Regions from separate parts of the Dietzia sp. B44 genome, predicted to be linked through region 1. Evidence: riboswitches for the same ligand, from Rfam matches in the RefSeq annotation. Region 1 holds a riboswitch; the other holds the start of a gene.
The links. Region 1 has a riboswitch for cobalamin ahead of G6017_RS02655 (energy-coupling factor ABC transporter permease). Riboswitches for the same ligand answer to the same signal wherever they lie in the genome.
Positions count from the first base shown of each region.

Region 2: another riboswitch for cobalamin. It lies ahead of G6017_RS14295 (ABC transporter substrate-binding protein); the one in region 1 lies ahead of G6017_RS02655 (energy-coupling factor ABC transporter permease).

Region 1 is NZ_JAALEF010000060.1:6,025-14,606, forward strand. It holds gene G6017_RS02605 (TerC family protein) at 1-660, shown strand, start outside; gene G6017_RS02610 (hypothetical protein) at 782-1,063, shown strand; gene G6017_RS02615 (DUF5996 family protein) at 1,235-2,134, opposite strand; gene G6017_RS02620 (CGNR zinc finger domain-containing protein) at 2,214-2,744, opposite strand; gene G6017_RS02625 (hypothetical protein) at 2,770-2,979, shown strand; gene G6017_RS02630 (BLUF domain-containing protein) at 2,993-3,475, opposite strand; gene G6017_RS02635 (hypothetical protein) at 3,459-3,662, opposite strand; gene G6017_RS02640 (energy-coupling factor ABC transporter ATP-binding protein) at 4,009-4,809, opposite strand; gene cbiQ (cobalt ECF transporter T component CbiQ) at 4,806-5,534, opposite strand; gene cbiN (cobalt ECF transporter S component CbiN) at 5,550-5,912, opposite strand; gene G6017_RS02655 (energy-coupling factor ABC transporter permease) at 5,909-6,649, opposite strand; cobalamin riboswitch at 6,686-6,898, opposite strand; gene G6017_RS02660 (P-II family nitrogen regulator) at 6,919-7,209, opposite strand; gene G6017_RS02665 (sodium-dependent bicarbonate transport family permease) at 7,224-8,243, opposite strand; gene G6017_RS02670 (helix-turn-helix transcriptional regulator) at 8,521-8,582, shown strand, end outside.
Region 2 is NZ_JAALEF010000469.1:11-3,536, forward strand. It holds gene G6017_RS14295 (ABC transporter substrate-binding protein) at 130-1,134, opposite strand; cobalamin riboswitch at 1,251-1,372, opposite strand; gene G6017_RS14300 (Lrp/AsnC family transcriptional regulator) at 1,445-1,726, opposite strand; gene G6017_RS14305 (SgcJ/EcaC family oxidoreductase) at 1,761-2,135, opposite strand; partial or broken gene G6017_RS14310 (sugar porter family MFS transporter) at 2,313-3,526, shown strand, end outside.

The sequences.
Region 1 (8,582 bases):
TTCTCGTGGGTGCTCTACATCTTCGCGGCGTTCCTGCTGTACACGGGTTTCCGGATGATCCGCCAGCGCGACGAGCACCTCAATCCCGACCAGTCGAAGGTGCTCCGGGCTTTCCGCCGGTTCGTGCCCATGACCGACACCTTCCACGGCCAGCGTCTGCTCGTGCGCAAGGGTGGGCTGATCATGGCCACTCCCCTGCTGGCGGTGCTGGTGCTCATCGAGACCACCGACATCATCTTTGCCGTCGACTCCATCCCCGCCATCTTCGCCGTCACCGACGAGGTGTTCCTGGTCTTCACCGCCAACGCCTTTGCCATCCTGGGCCTGCGAGCGATGTACTTCCTGCTGGCCGACCTCATCCACCGCTTCGTCTACCTCAAGATCGGGCTGGCGCTGATCCTGATCTGGGTGGGCATCAAGATGATGCTCAAGATCGACGTGTTCTACATCCCCACCGCCATCTCCCTCGCGGTCATCACGGCAGTCCTCACCGTCTCGGTTGTCGCCAGCCTGCGCGCCACCAGGGGCCAGGAACGTCAGGGGCTGCCCACGCCGGCCGACCCCCCCTTCAGGGTCGCCACCGCCGAGGAGGACGCCGCCCTCGACCCCCTCTGGCGGGCCCGGAGTGAAGCCTCCGCCGATGAATTCGAGAAGTCGTGACCGGCCGAGTTGTGCGGACTCGTGCTGCAGCTCGAGGCCAGCTGGCGATAGCATTCGAGACGGTCTCGGCGTGTCTGTTGCGAGAACCAGTCAGTCACCTCGAAAGTGCATGGGAGACCACATGCCCGAAGACCGTTCCACCGGAACTTCCTACCGCAACGGTGCCGGGACCACCTCGCTGGTCGCCGGCATCATTGCCGCGCTGGCCTCCCTGGTGCCCTTCATCGGCGGTGCGATCACCATCGCCGCCGCAGTGGTCGCCCTCGCCAGTGGATGGGTCGGTCTGAAACGAGTGGACCAAAGCGAGGCGTCGAACCACCGTGAGGCCGTCATAGGCATCGGTCTGGGACTGGCAGCACTGTTCGTGGCGTTCCTCGTCTTTGCCGCGACCAACAGCGCATAAGGGTCCACCTGACCAGGTCGATCACGCGCTATCCGGGAGATCCGCGTGGGGAAGTGCCACACGGGGAACGCCCTCCGGGGTGCGGTCTCGCGCCGATCGGCAGAGGTGCGTCGGAGACACGGCCGCACGTGCGGTGCACTCCCCATCCCGCCTAGTCGTTGCCGGACCGGGCTAGACCCGGACCCGGCTCCAGCCCGCCGTCTCCTCCGCCGCGCGATGGGTTTGTTCGAGGAACCTCAGCACCACGGCGTCGGGATCCGCCGCCTGTCGCACGAGGTGGTACGGCAGCACGTACTCACCCAGCTCGGCGCTCCAGTACGCGGGGGCCTCGACCGCCGGATGGGTGTCGTACCCCTCGGGGTGGGGATAGGCGTACGCGTAGAAGATGCCCTCCTCCGCACCACCCGGCCAGTACCCCGCGCTCGACACCTCGTCGCTGTAGGCCTCGTGCATGACCCGGTCCGGGCAGTTCGGGACGCCACCGGGATGCTCGGGGGCGGAGCGTCCGGAGAACCGGGTGACGGCCAGATCGAACGCACCCCAGAAAAAGTGGACGGGCGAGGACTTCCCACGGAACCCACCGCGGAACGTCGACAGGACGCCGTGCGCGCTGACCAGCGACCTCCAGAAACGGGCCACGGCGTCAGCGTCGTACGACGCGTGCGTGGTGTCCTCGGCGAACGGGATCACCTCCGGCAGCTCGACCGGGGTCCCGACGATCGGCACGTCGAACCCGAGATCACCCAGGTGGCCGGTGTACTCGGCGTAGAAGTCGGCGACGGTCCGCGGCTCGAGCGCCATCCGGCGGGTGCTGCCGTCAGTGACGAGGAACAGCAGGTCGTGGCTGACGAAGTCGAAGCGGATCTCCAGACCGCGGTGTCCGGCGACCATCAGGGACGTGGTGAGCCCCCGCGCGTCCACGTACAGCGGGACGCCCCACCAGTGGTTGATCTCCGGCCCGAGGGCCATCCGCGTCTTGCCGACGATCTGGGTCCACAGGTGAAGTGTGTCCCTGGTGTCGATCCACGATTCCAGGGGCAGGGCCGGCCAGGGCTCGTCTCGGGTCTCCATCGGCACATGATCCCCGATCTCGGGACCGGACGGCACCCCTCTGCATCATCCGAAACCCTGCGTCACCCGAAACCCTGCGTCACCCGGGTCGACGGCCGGGGGCCCGGTGCCGTTGGACGGCGTCGTGGTTGCCGCACCGGGCACTGCAGTAGCGCCGCTTACCGTTCCGGCTGGTGTCGACGAACACCTCGGGACACCCCGATCGGAGACAGGCCCCCAGACGGCCGCCCTCCGACTCGACCGCGAAGATCGCCAGACCGCCTGCGGTGATGGCCCGGACGCGCTCCACCACGTCGTCACCGTCGGCCGCGAAGTGCAGGTGGGGCTTGTGCCCGTCGTGCGTGCTCAGGGACGGCCTCGACGCGGCCGAGTCCAGCAGCTCGTTGATCGCGTCGCACGTGGAGTCCACGTCCGGCGCCGAGAAGGGTGCCCTCAACCACAATGCCCACTCCTGTAGGCGGGTCGACCTCGCGTCGTCGAGATCGGGCCTGCGGACGCCGTGGGCGCGAAGCACGCCGACGGCCATATCGGTGTCCCACTCCCGGGCGCCGAGTGAGGCAAGTTCCGCCGCGAGAGTCGGGCCGACCATATTGCCATGGTTGAACTGCACTGACCCATTGCACCACAGTCAGCGCATGACCACAGCAGCCTGTTCGCCCACCGACGTCGATCACGACCGCGACCACGACGCCCCCGTTCCGCAGCCTGCGGATCCGGACGCGCACCAGCACGAATGGCTGACCCGCTCCTCCCACCGCACCAGCGAGGGCACTGTGACCTACGAGTCCTGCCACTGCGGCGCGCATCGCGTCCTGCGCGCCGGCGTGCCCGTCGCCCGGGTGTAGGGAGAGGCGACGCTCAGGGCGAGGTCGAGATCGAGCGCTCCTTGACCTTGAACCAGATCGAGAAGTCCTCGGCGGCCCGACGTACGACGTCGTAGTTCGAGCCGCCGGTGAGATCGTTGAAACTGTCCCGCACGCCGTCGACTCCGGTCGACCGGGTCTCCTTGGGGATGCCGAAGCCCATCTTCCAGTCGGCGAAGCTGCGCTCGGCTGCAGGTTCCGTCAACAGGACCCGGACACGACTGTGCCTGTCATCGGCAGCGATGCGCGTCATCAACTCGTCGATCGCGGCCGGAGGGCCTTCGAGGAACTGAATGAAGCAGTTGTTCCTGAAGAGGAGGACACCGGTGATCCCGGCGGCACGATTGCGCTCCCGGGAGGTGAACAGAATGGACTCCAGATCACCCGGCAGCATCTTCCGCACCGGCACGCTCGTGTACACCAAATACTTCAGTTGTCCGCTCCCGGGCGACGTGGGGAACTCAGCGTCCAGCGACATTCAACTCTCCCTCGCTCGCATCGGAAAAGTACAGATCATTCAGGCTGGAGATCGCCTCGTCCAGGGATCCGGACTCGCCCTGCGGTCTCGACATCCTGTCGTAGCAGGTGAAACTGCCGTCAGAATTCTGATCGATGTACCCCACGAAGTTCCCGCGGAAACTACCGACGAAGAAGCTGTCTTCCACCTGGGACCATCGTATTTCTTCGTATCCTTCGATTGCCGAAGTCACTCCCACCCCTTTTCTTCCTTGACAAGGTGTTTCACCCACTGCCGTACACGTCGAGAAGAACGTGGCCCGAGCCACGTCACCGGGAGACGCTGCCGCCGCGCGCGGCCGAAACAGGGATGGGCACGCATCGACGTGTCACCCGATCCCACAGTGCTCTTCTTGCCTAAGAACTCACATCCTGCCGAAGCTATCCGTCATAGCGGCACACCGGGCCATCATGATGCGCGTCGGAAGACTGCGCCACCGATGGCATCGGTCGCGTCCGGAACACGGGCGAGTGCGATCCCGATGACGAGCGTGGTCAGACCTCTCCCGGCCGCGATACCGTCCGGCCCAGTCGGCGTGACACCGCGGCGCCCCACGGGGTGGTGAGCCGGGCCGCGGTGAGGAGGCCCTCGTCCTGCAGCACTCGGTGGACCGGGCCGCGGGTGAGCGCTCCGCCGGAGAGCACCACCGCGTCGTCCGCCCAGGCCCAGGCGAGGTCGACATCGTGCGTGGCCATGAGGATCGCGGCCCCCGCGGCGCGAAGCGACTCCAGCGCCGCGAGCAGGTCCTCACAGGAGAGCGGGTCGAGCCCGGCCGTCGGTTCGTCGAGAAGCAGGACGCGAGGCCGCATCGCCAGCGCACCCGCCAGGGCCACCCTCTTGCGCTGCCCGAAGGACAAGTGGTGGGGGACGCGGTCGGCGAGGTCGGTGATCGCCAGCGCCGCCAGGGCCTCGTCGACCCGGTGGGCCACCTCGGCGCGATCCAATCCGAGGTTCACGGGGCCGAAGGAGACGTCGGCCCGCACGGTCGTGGCGAAGATCTGGTCGTCGGGTTCCTGGAGCACCATCTGCACCGACTGCCGCAGGCGGGTGCGGTCGGCGCGGCGGTCCCGGACCCGCTCCCCGTCCAGCTCCAACTCCCCGGCCTCGAGGCGGTTCAGGCCCACGAGCAGCCGCATCAGGGTGGTCTTGCCGCTGCCGTTTCCACCGAGAAGCGCCATCTTCGCCCCGGCGGGGATCGTCAGGTCGGCGCCGTCGAGCACGGTGTGGGTGTGACCGCCGAGGGCATCGAGACGCCGGTAGGAGAACCGGGCACCGCGCAGCGCGAGGACGGTCACGTCATGACCCCCAGTATCGAGACGGACACGAGAACCAGACAGATGACGAGCACGCGGGTGGCCGAGACCGGGTCCGCCTCGGCGAGCACTGCGGTCTGGCCGCGCTCGGCGCGCATGGACATGGCGTCGTCGATCGCCCGTGCCCGCCTGACGGACAGGACGAATACCGAGGCGAACTGCGTCCCGACCGAGCTGATCGCGGCCCGGGCGGTGCGGTGTCCGAGCCTGAGGTCGTGGGAATGCCGCAGCGTGCGCGCGGAGTCGATGAGCAGGCCGATGAGCCGGTAGGTGGTGTCCACGACGTGAGCCAGCGGGGCGGGCAGTCCGGCCCGCCGGCCGGCGGCCAGGAGGTCGGCGACGGGCGTGGTGCACGCCAAGGTGATGGTGGCGGCCGTCGCGGCGATCGCCCTGCTCACCGTCCGCCAGGCGGTGTCGACCCCGGCCGGATCCACCACGAGGCGCCAGTCCACCAGGTCCAGCACGAGGGGACCGATTCCCAGGGCCAGGAACGCGACGGGGGCGAGCAACGCCGCGAGGTAGATCCTGGCGGGGACGCGGGCCAGCGCCAGGGCGCACACACAACAGACAGTCAGGATCGCCACGTGGCCCACCGGTGGCGGCACGAGCAGTGCCGCCACCAGCAGACCGCCGAAGAGCAGCAGCTTCTCGACTACCGGGAGGTCCGACCAACGGTTGTGGGACGCCGCGAGTTCGAGTGGGTTCACCTAGGGCTCGGCCGGTCAGTGCCCGGCCGGACCCGTGGCCGCCGCCGACGGGGTCGCCGCACCCGTCACGCTCTCCCGACGCTGCCTACTACGTGTCCGCAGGACGCCGAGTCCGTAACCCACGATCCCGCCGCCGATCCCGGCCTGGAGGGCGAACACCCCCGATTCGACCTCCCCCGGCAACTCGGGCAGAAGCGGCTCGAACCACGGCTCGTAGTCGGGAGAGACCTGGCTGATCGTCCCCTCGGCCTGCCCGTCCGCACCCTCGAACTCGCCGCCCGCCCCGGCGCCGTAGACCAGGGACAGCACCGCGATCGCGAACGCCACGGCGACCAGTCCCACCAACACCCACGCGCTGACGTGCTTCGTCCCGCTCATCGCACCGACTCCGTGGCCTCGACCCGATCGGCACGATCCCCGGGATCCGCGAAGGTCCCCGCGCCGGCGAGTCGCGCCCTCCGGAAGAAGCCCACCAGGTCGAGCTCGCGGGAGGCGATGCGCAGGAGCACACTGACGATCACCACGACGATCAGGGCCTCGACGATCGCCAGCGGGATCTGGGTGATGGCGAAGACGGCGAGGAACTCGGCCATCGAGTACCAGAGGCCGTGCTCGGCGCTCGGGAACGCCAGTGCGAGCTGGGCACTGGTGACGAGATACGTCACCAGGTCGGCGAGGAACGCGGCGACGAAGACCGCGCCGAGCAGCGGCACCGCGACCCGTCGACACAGGACGAACGCGCCGTAGGCGACCCACGGCCCGGCGACCCCCATGGAGAACACGTTCGCGCCGAGAGTGGTGATGCCCCCGTGCGCGAGCAGCAACGCCTGGAAGATGAGCACCACGGTGGCGACGAAGGCCATGACGGGGGGCCGGAAGATGATCGTCCCCAGGCCGGTCCCGGTGGGGTGTGAGCTGGAGCCCGTCACCGACGGGAGCTTGACGGCCGACATGACGAACGTGAACGCCCCGGCCACGCCGAGCAACACGCCCGCCTCCGGTGTCCGACGGACCGTCCTGATCACCTCGCGCGCGCCGTGGATGACGAACGGTGCCGCGACGGCCGTCCATGCCACGGCGTGCACCGAGGGGAGGAAACCCTCTGCGATATGCATATGCCTGAGACCTTTCTGCCCGTCACCTCGCGGGCACTCGTGGTGGCAGCCACGGCCGGTCTCCTGGCTCACGGGTTCCCCCGGCCCACCCCCGGAAGGGATGGACCGGATCGCCGCCGGTCCGCCTTCCCACCCACACAACGCGTGCGAGCAGTGGCACAGAGGACTGGCGACATCATCCGTTCACAGTGGCGAGGGCCGCCCCGGTCTCACACCGGGTTCCCGAGCACCGCAGCTGAGCAGATCCTAGCCCCCTCCCGAGGGCCGACTCAGTACCGCACCGATTGGGCGTCCGAGACCAGGCACATGCCCCCGACGGACTGCAGGAGAGGCCGCAGCGACCGGAGGACCTCGTCGATCCGGTCGGGGTCGACCGCCACGAGCACGAAGGTGTTGTCGAAGGTGGAGAAAGGGTCCCCACCGCGCTCACCGTGCTGTCCCCGCCCGTAGATTCCCGGGATCACGGTGCGATGGGTCAGGCCCAGCGAATCCAACGCGCCGAGGAACCTCCCGGCGACCCCGGACTCCACTACCAGTTCGATCCTTTTGACGTCTTTCATGGGATCTCCTCGCCTCAGGCGCCCAGGTACTGGGCGACGGTGTAGTAGAGCGGAATGCCGAGGACGATGTTGAACGGGAATGTCACGGCAAGGGCCATTGTGAAGTACCGGGACGGCCGCGCTTCGGGGATCGCGTAGCGCACGACGGCCGGCACCACGATGTAGGACCCGCTCGCCGCGAGCACGGCGAGCATGGTCAGGTCGCCGACCGGCAACCCGGCCAGACTGCCCAGGGCCAGCGCCATCGATGCTCCGACCAGGGGCATCACGATGCCGAACCCGATCAGGAACGGGCCCACGTCCCGGACCTCGCGGAGCTGACGGGCGACGAGCAAGCCCATCTCGAGCAGGAAGAAGGCCAGCAGCCCCTTGAACATGTCGTCGACGAACGGGGACATGGCCTCGCCGGCGTCGGCCCCCACCACGGTGCCGATCACGAGCGACCCGATCAGCAGCAGGTGCGCACCGTCGGTGAACGCCTCGTGCAGGATCGCCCGCAACGACAGGGGTGCGCCCGACACGGGAGAGGAAGCGCCGGCCCCCGCGTCACCCGCCATCTGGGCGGAACGCTGACGGGACCGTGCCCAGGTGGCCAGAAGCACCGCCATGATGATCGCGGGCGATTCCATCAGAACCAGGGCGACCGTCATGTACCCGCCGGGTTCCTCCCCACGGGCGGTCACGAACTGCGTCGCGGCGATGAAGGTCACCGCGCTGACCGACCCGTAGGTCGCGGCGATGGCGGCCGCATCGAACTCGTTCACCCTGCGCCGCAGGACCAGGAAGCCCAGCGCAGGGATCACCAGGGCCAGGAGGAGGGCGATGCCGATCACCGCCGCGGCGCGGCCGGTCAGACCGGTCTCTCGCAGAGCCTGGCCACCCTTGAACCCGATCGCCATGAGCAGGTAGAGCGACAGGAACTTGGTGACGGGGGCCGGGATCTCCAGGTTGGAGCGCACAGCGGCGACGAACAGCCCCAGGAAGAAGAACAGGATCGGCGGGTCCGTGAGGCTGCCGAGAATGCTGAGGTCCATCGAGTCTCCCCTGATCTGTCCGGAGTCCGTGCGCCGCCGAGCGGGACGAGCTGATCTCCGTCGTGGCGCGCTAGCCGCCTGTTCCGAGCGAGTAACGGGAACGACAATACATGACTTTCAAGACATGTTTTGCAACAGCCTAAATCGGTGTCGCGTGTTGTGGCGCGGCGCGCGGACCGGGCCCGCGGTGGGACGGGCTCCGTGCACGCCCACATGCGTACCGTGATTCACGTAAGGCAAAATGGCACTCGGAAGTCGTCGGTGATGGGGTGGCGTAGTGGCAGAGTGGACGTTTCTCACCAATCACGCGCACGTCCTGTTGTGCATCGCGCAGGACTC
Region 2 (3,526 bases), on a different contig from region 1:
CTCGTGGCGCGGAACGGGCTCGTGGCGCGGAACGGTGACGGGAGGCGGGACGACGCCGAGGGGCGGCTCGGAGCCGGTGTCGCCGCATCGCCCGCGCCACCGCCACGGTCGTGGACGACCGTCGCCATATCAGCCACCGAAGGCGTCGGGGTGGAGCTCGCGGGCGATCGTCTCCACCGAGGTCGCCATCCGCGAACTCTCGAAGAAGTCGGCCAGGGGGACCACCACGATGCGGTCGTCGCGGATCGCCGGCGTGGTGGCCATGATGGGCTGGTTGCGCAGGTACTCGATCTTGTCCTCGGCGCTGGTGGCCCCGTAGTCGAGCACGACGATCGCCTCCGGTCGGCGTTCGCCGAGGATCTCCCACGTGGTCTTGAGGTAGGGCCGGTCGCCCTCGATGAAGATGTTGTCGGCTCCCGCGTACTCGCCGATCAGCTGGCCGATGCCGACGCCGCCGATCGTCAGGGGCTCCGCCTCACCGCTGTCGTAGAAGAACGTCGGGGTCCCCGTCACCCCGGCCTCGTCCAGGGTGGCGCGGACCGACTCGATCCGGTCGACGATGCGGTCGGTGAGCTGCTGCGCACCCTCCTCGACGCCGAGGACCCGGCCCAGCTGGGAGAAGTCGGTCTCGAGCATGGAGACGTCCGGGAACCCGTCGCCGCAGTACTCGGAGAACAGGAAGGTGTCGATGCCCGCCGCGTCGAGCGCGTCCCGGCTCCGGCCCTCCTTCTCGTCGAACGCGCTGCGCATGCCGGCCACCACGAGGTCGGGTTCCAGATCGACGATCTGCTCCCAGCTGGGATACTCCTCGGCCAACCCGGGAATCGCCTCGAGTTCCTCGGCGACCTCCGGCAGGACGTCCTCGCGATCGGCATAGCCCCGGCCGACGATCCGATCCCCCGCACCCATCTGGATGAGGGTCTCCGTGACGTGGGCGTTCATCGTGATGATGCGCTCGGGCGGGGCGTCGAACGTGGACTCACGCTCGCAGTTGGTGATGGTCACCGGCTCGGCGAACGCCTCATTCGAGGTGGCGCTCTCCTGAGCCTCGCCGCGGGAGCAGCCCGCGACGACGACACCCGTGACGAGCAGCGCGGCGAGCGCCGTGGTGGACCTGGACTGGCGACGGAACATGATCAGACCTCGGATCGTGTCGTGTGCCCACGAACACACGAGACCCGCAGGTGGGCGACCGTCGACACCGGCCGCCGACCGTGCAGGACTCCGGATCGCAGACCGCGGCGATGGACAGAGTCGCGTACCTCCGGGCAGGTAATCGGGCTCGTCGTCACCGAGGTGACGGCACACCGTTGCGGGTCAGCGCCGGATTCTCACCGGTCTTCCCCTGCGTATCCGGAGATCAGCAAGTCGTGGTGACAGTATGCACATCCGCCGCGACGGCCGCGGGGGCACCTCCCCGGAACTGTGCGCACCGGGGAGGGGTCTACTCGTCGTACCCCAGGGAGAACGCCGCCTCGAGGTCGTGCTTGGACAGCGCGCGGAACGCGATGTGCGTCTCGGTGTCGACCACGCCCGGGACCTTGTTCAGGCGGTCGGAGACGATGTCGGCCACCTCCTCGTTGCGGCGGGCCCGCACGAGCACGATGAGGTCGATGGTGCCCGTCACCGAGTACACCTCGGAGACCCCGTCGATCTCGGCGATCGCCTCGGCGACCTCGGGGATGCGCGCCGTCTCGGCGTGGACGAAGACGATGGCGGTGATCATGGCCTGAAGGGTAGTCCAGTCGCGCGGCCCCGGTTCAGCGCATGTTCTCCGGCGTCCAGTACGCGCGCATCGAACGGATCTTGCCCTGCTCGTCGTGGGTCATGAGGTCCCACACGTTGATGGTGGCCTTGGAGTCGGCGTCGAAGTGGGTGGTGATCTCGAAGTTGAACAGCAGGTCGTCGCCACACACGCGCGCCTCGAGCACCTCGCCCTCGATCTTCAGCGCCACCACGGACGAGTAGAACTCGCGGATGGCCGCCTTGCCCTCGTGGACGGTGCCGTTGCCGACGGGGTCCTCGACCGTGGCGTTCTCGGCGTAGAGGTCCAGGACCGCCTCGAGGTCGCCGGCGACCAGCGCGGCGATGTAGGAGTCGGCGGTGGCACGGATCTGCTCGGGGGAGGCACTCACGGCGGTGGCCCTTTCGGTATGACGACGAGACACCTCGAGCCTAGAACGTGTTCTCGATCAGAGCGTTCGTACGCCGCAATCGATAAAGAATATGTGACTTGCGCCACATTGGTAGCGGGCCTACGCTCCGTTCACCAGACATCAGGACGTCCATCCGGCCCGGGAACGGGGTACGCCATGTCCACACGGAACGTCTCGGCCAGGAGCTCGGACGAGGAGTCCTTCCACACCGGCAGGGTGGTGATCATCTCCCTGGTCGCCGCGCTCGGCGGGTTCCTCTTCGGCTTCGACACCGCCGTCATCAACGGCGCGGTGGACGCCGTCCAGGAGACCTTCGGCATGAACGCCGGTCTCACCGGGTTCGTCGTCTCCTCGGCCCTGCTCGGCTGTATCGCCGGCGCGTATCTCGCGGGCCGCCTCGCCGACCGCTGGGGGCGCACCCGCGTCATGGTCCTGGCCTCGGCGCTGTTCACCGTCAGTGCGATCGGCTCCGGGCTCGCGTTCGGCCCGTGGGACCTCATCCTGTGGCGGGTGGTCGGTGGCCTGGGCGTCGGCGCGGCCTCGGTCATCGCGCCGGCGTACATCGCCGAGGTGGCCCCGCCCTCGATACGCGGCCGCCTCGGGTCACTCCAGCAGCTCGCGATCGTCTCCGGCATCTTCGTGGCCCTGCTCTCCGACGCCTGGCTGGCAGCCGTGGCCGGTGGCGCGATCGAGGAGCTGTGGCTGGGGATCCAGGCCTGGCGCTGGATGTTCCTCACCGAGCTGGTCCCCGCGATCACCTACGGCGTACTGGCGCTCATGATCCCGGAATCCCCCCGCTACCTGCTGGCCAAGGGGCTGGTCGGCGAGGCGAGGGACGTCCTGCGCACCATCCAGTCCAGCGGCGTCGACAACCGGATCAAGGAGATCCGTGCGACGGTCCGCGAGGACAGGAAGCGGTCGTGGCAGGACATGCTCACCCCGAGCGGCAGGAACCTCCTGCCGATCGTGTGGATCGGCATCGTGCTGTCCGTCTTCCAGCAGGCCGTGGGCATCAACGTGATCTTCTACTACTCCACGTCCCTCTGGCAGTCGGTCGGCTTCACCGAGGCGGACGCGCTCACCCAGACCGTCATCACCTCGGTCACGAACATCGTCGTGACGATCGTGGCCATCGCGCTGATCGACAAGATCGGGCGTCGCAGGCTGCTCATGACCGGTTCGGTCGGCATGACCGTCTCGCTCGCGGTGATGGCCCTGATGTTCAGCACCGCCACGATGGGTCCGGGGCCCGACGGCGAACTCGCTCCCCAACTCGGCGACACCCAGGGGCTCGTCGCGCTGATCGCCGCCAACGGTTTCGTCGTGTTCTTCGGGATGTCCTGGGGCCCGGCGGTGTGGGTGCTGCTCGG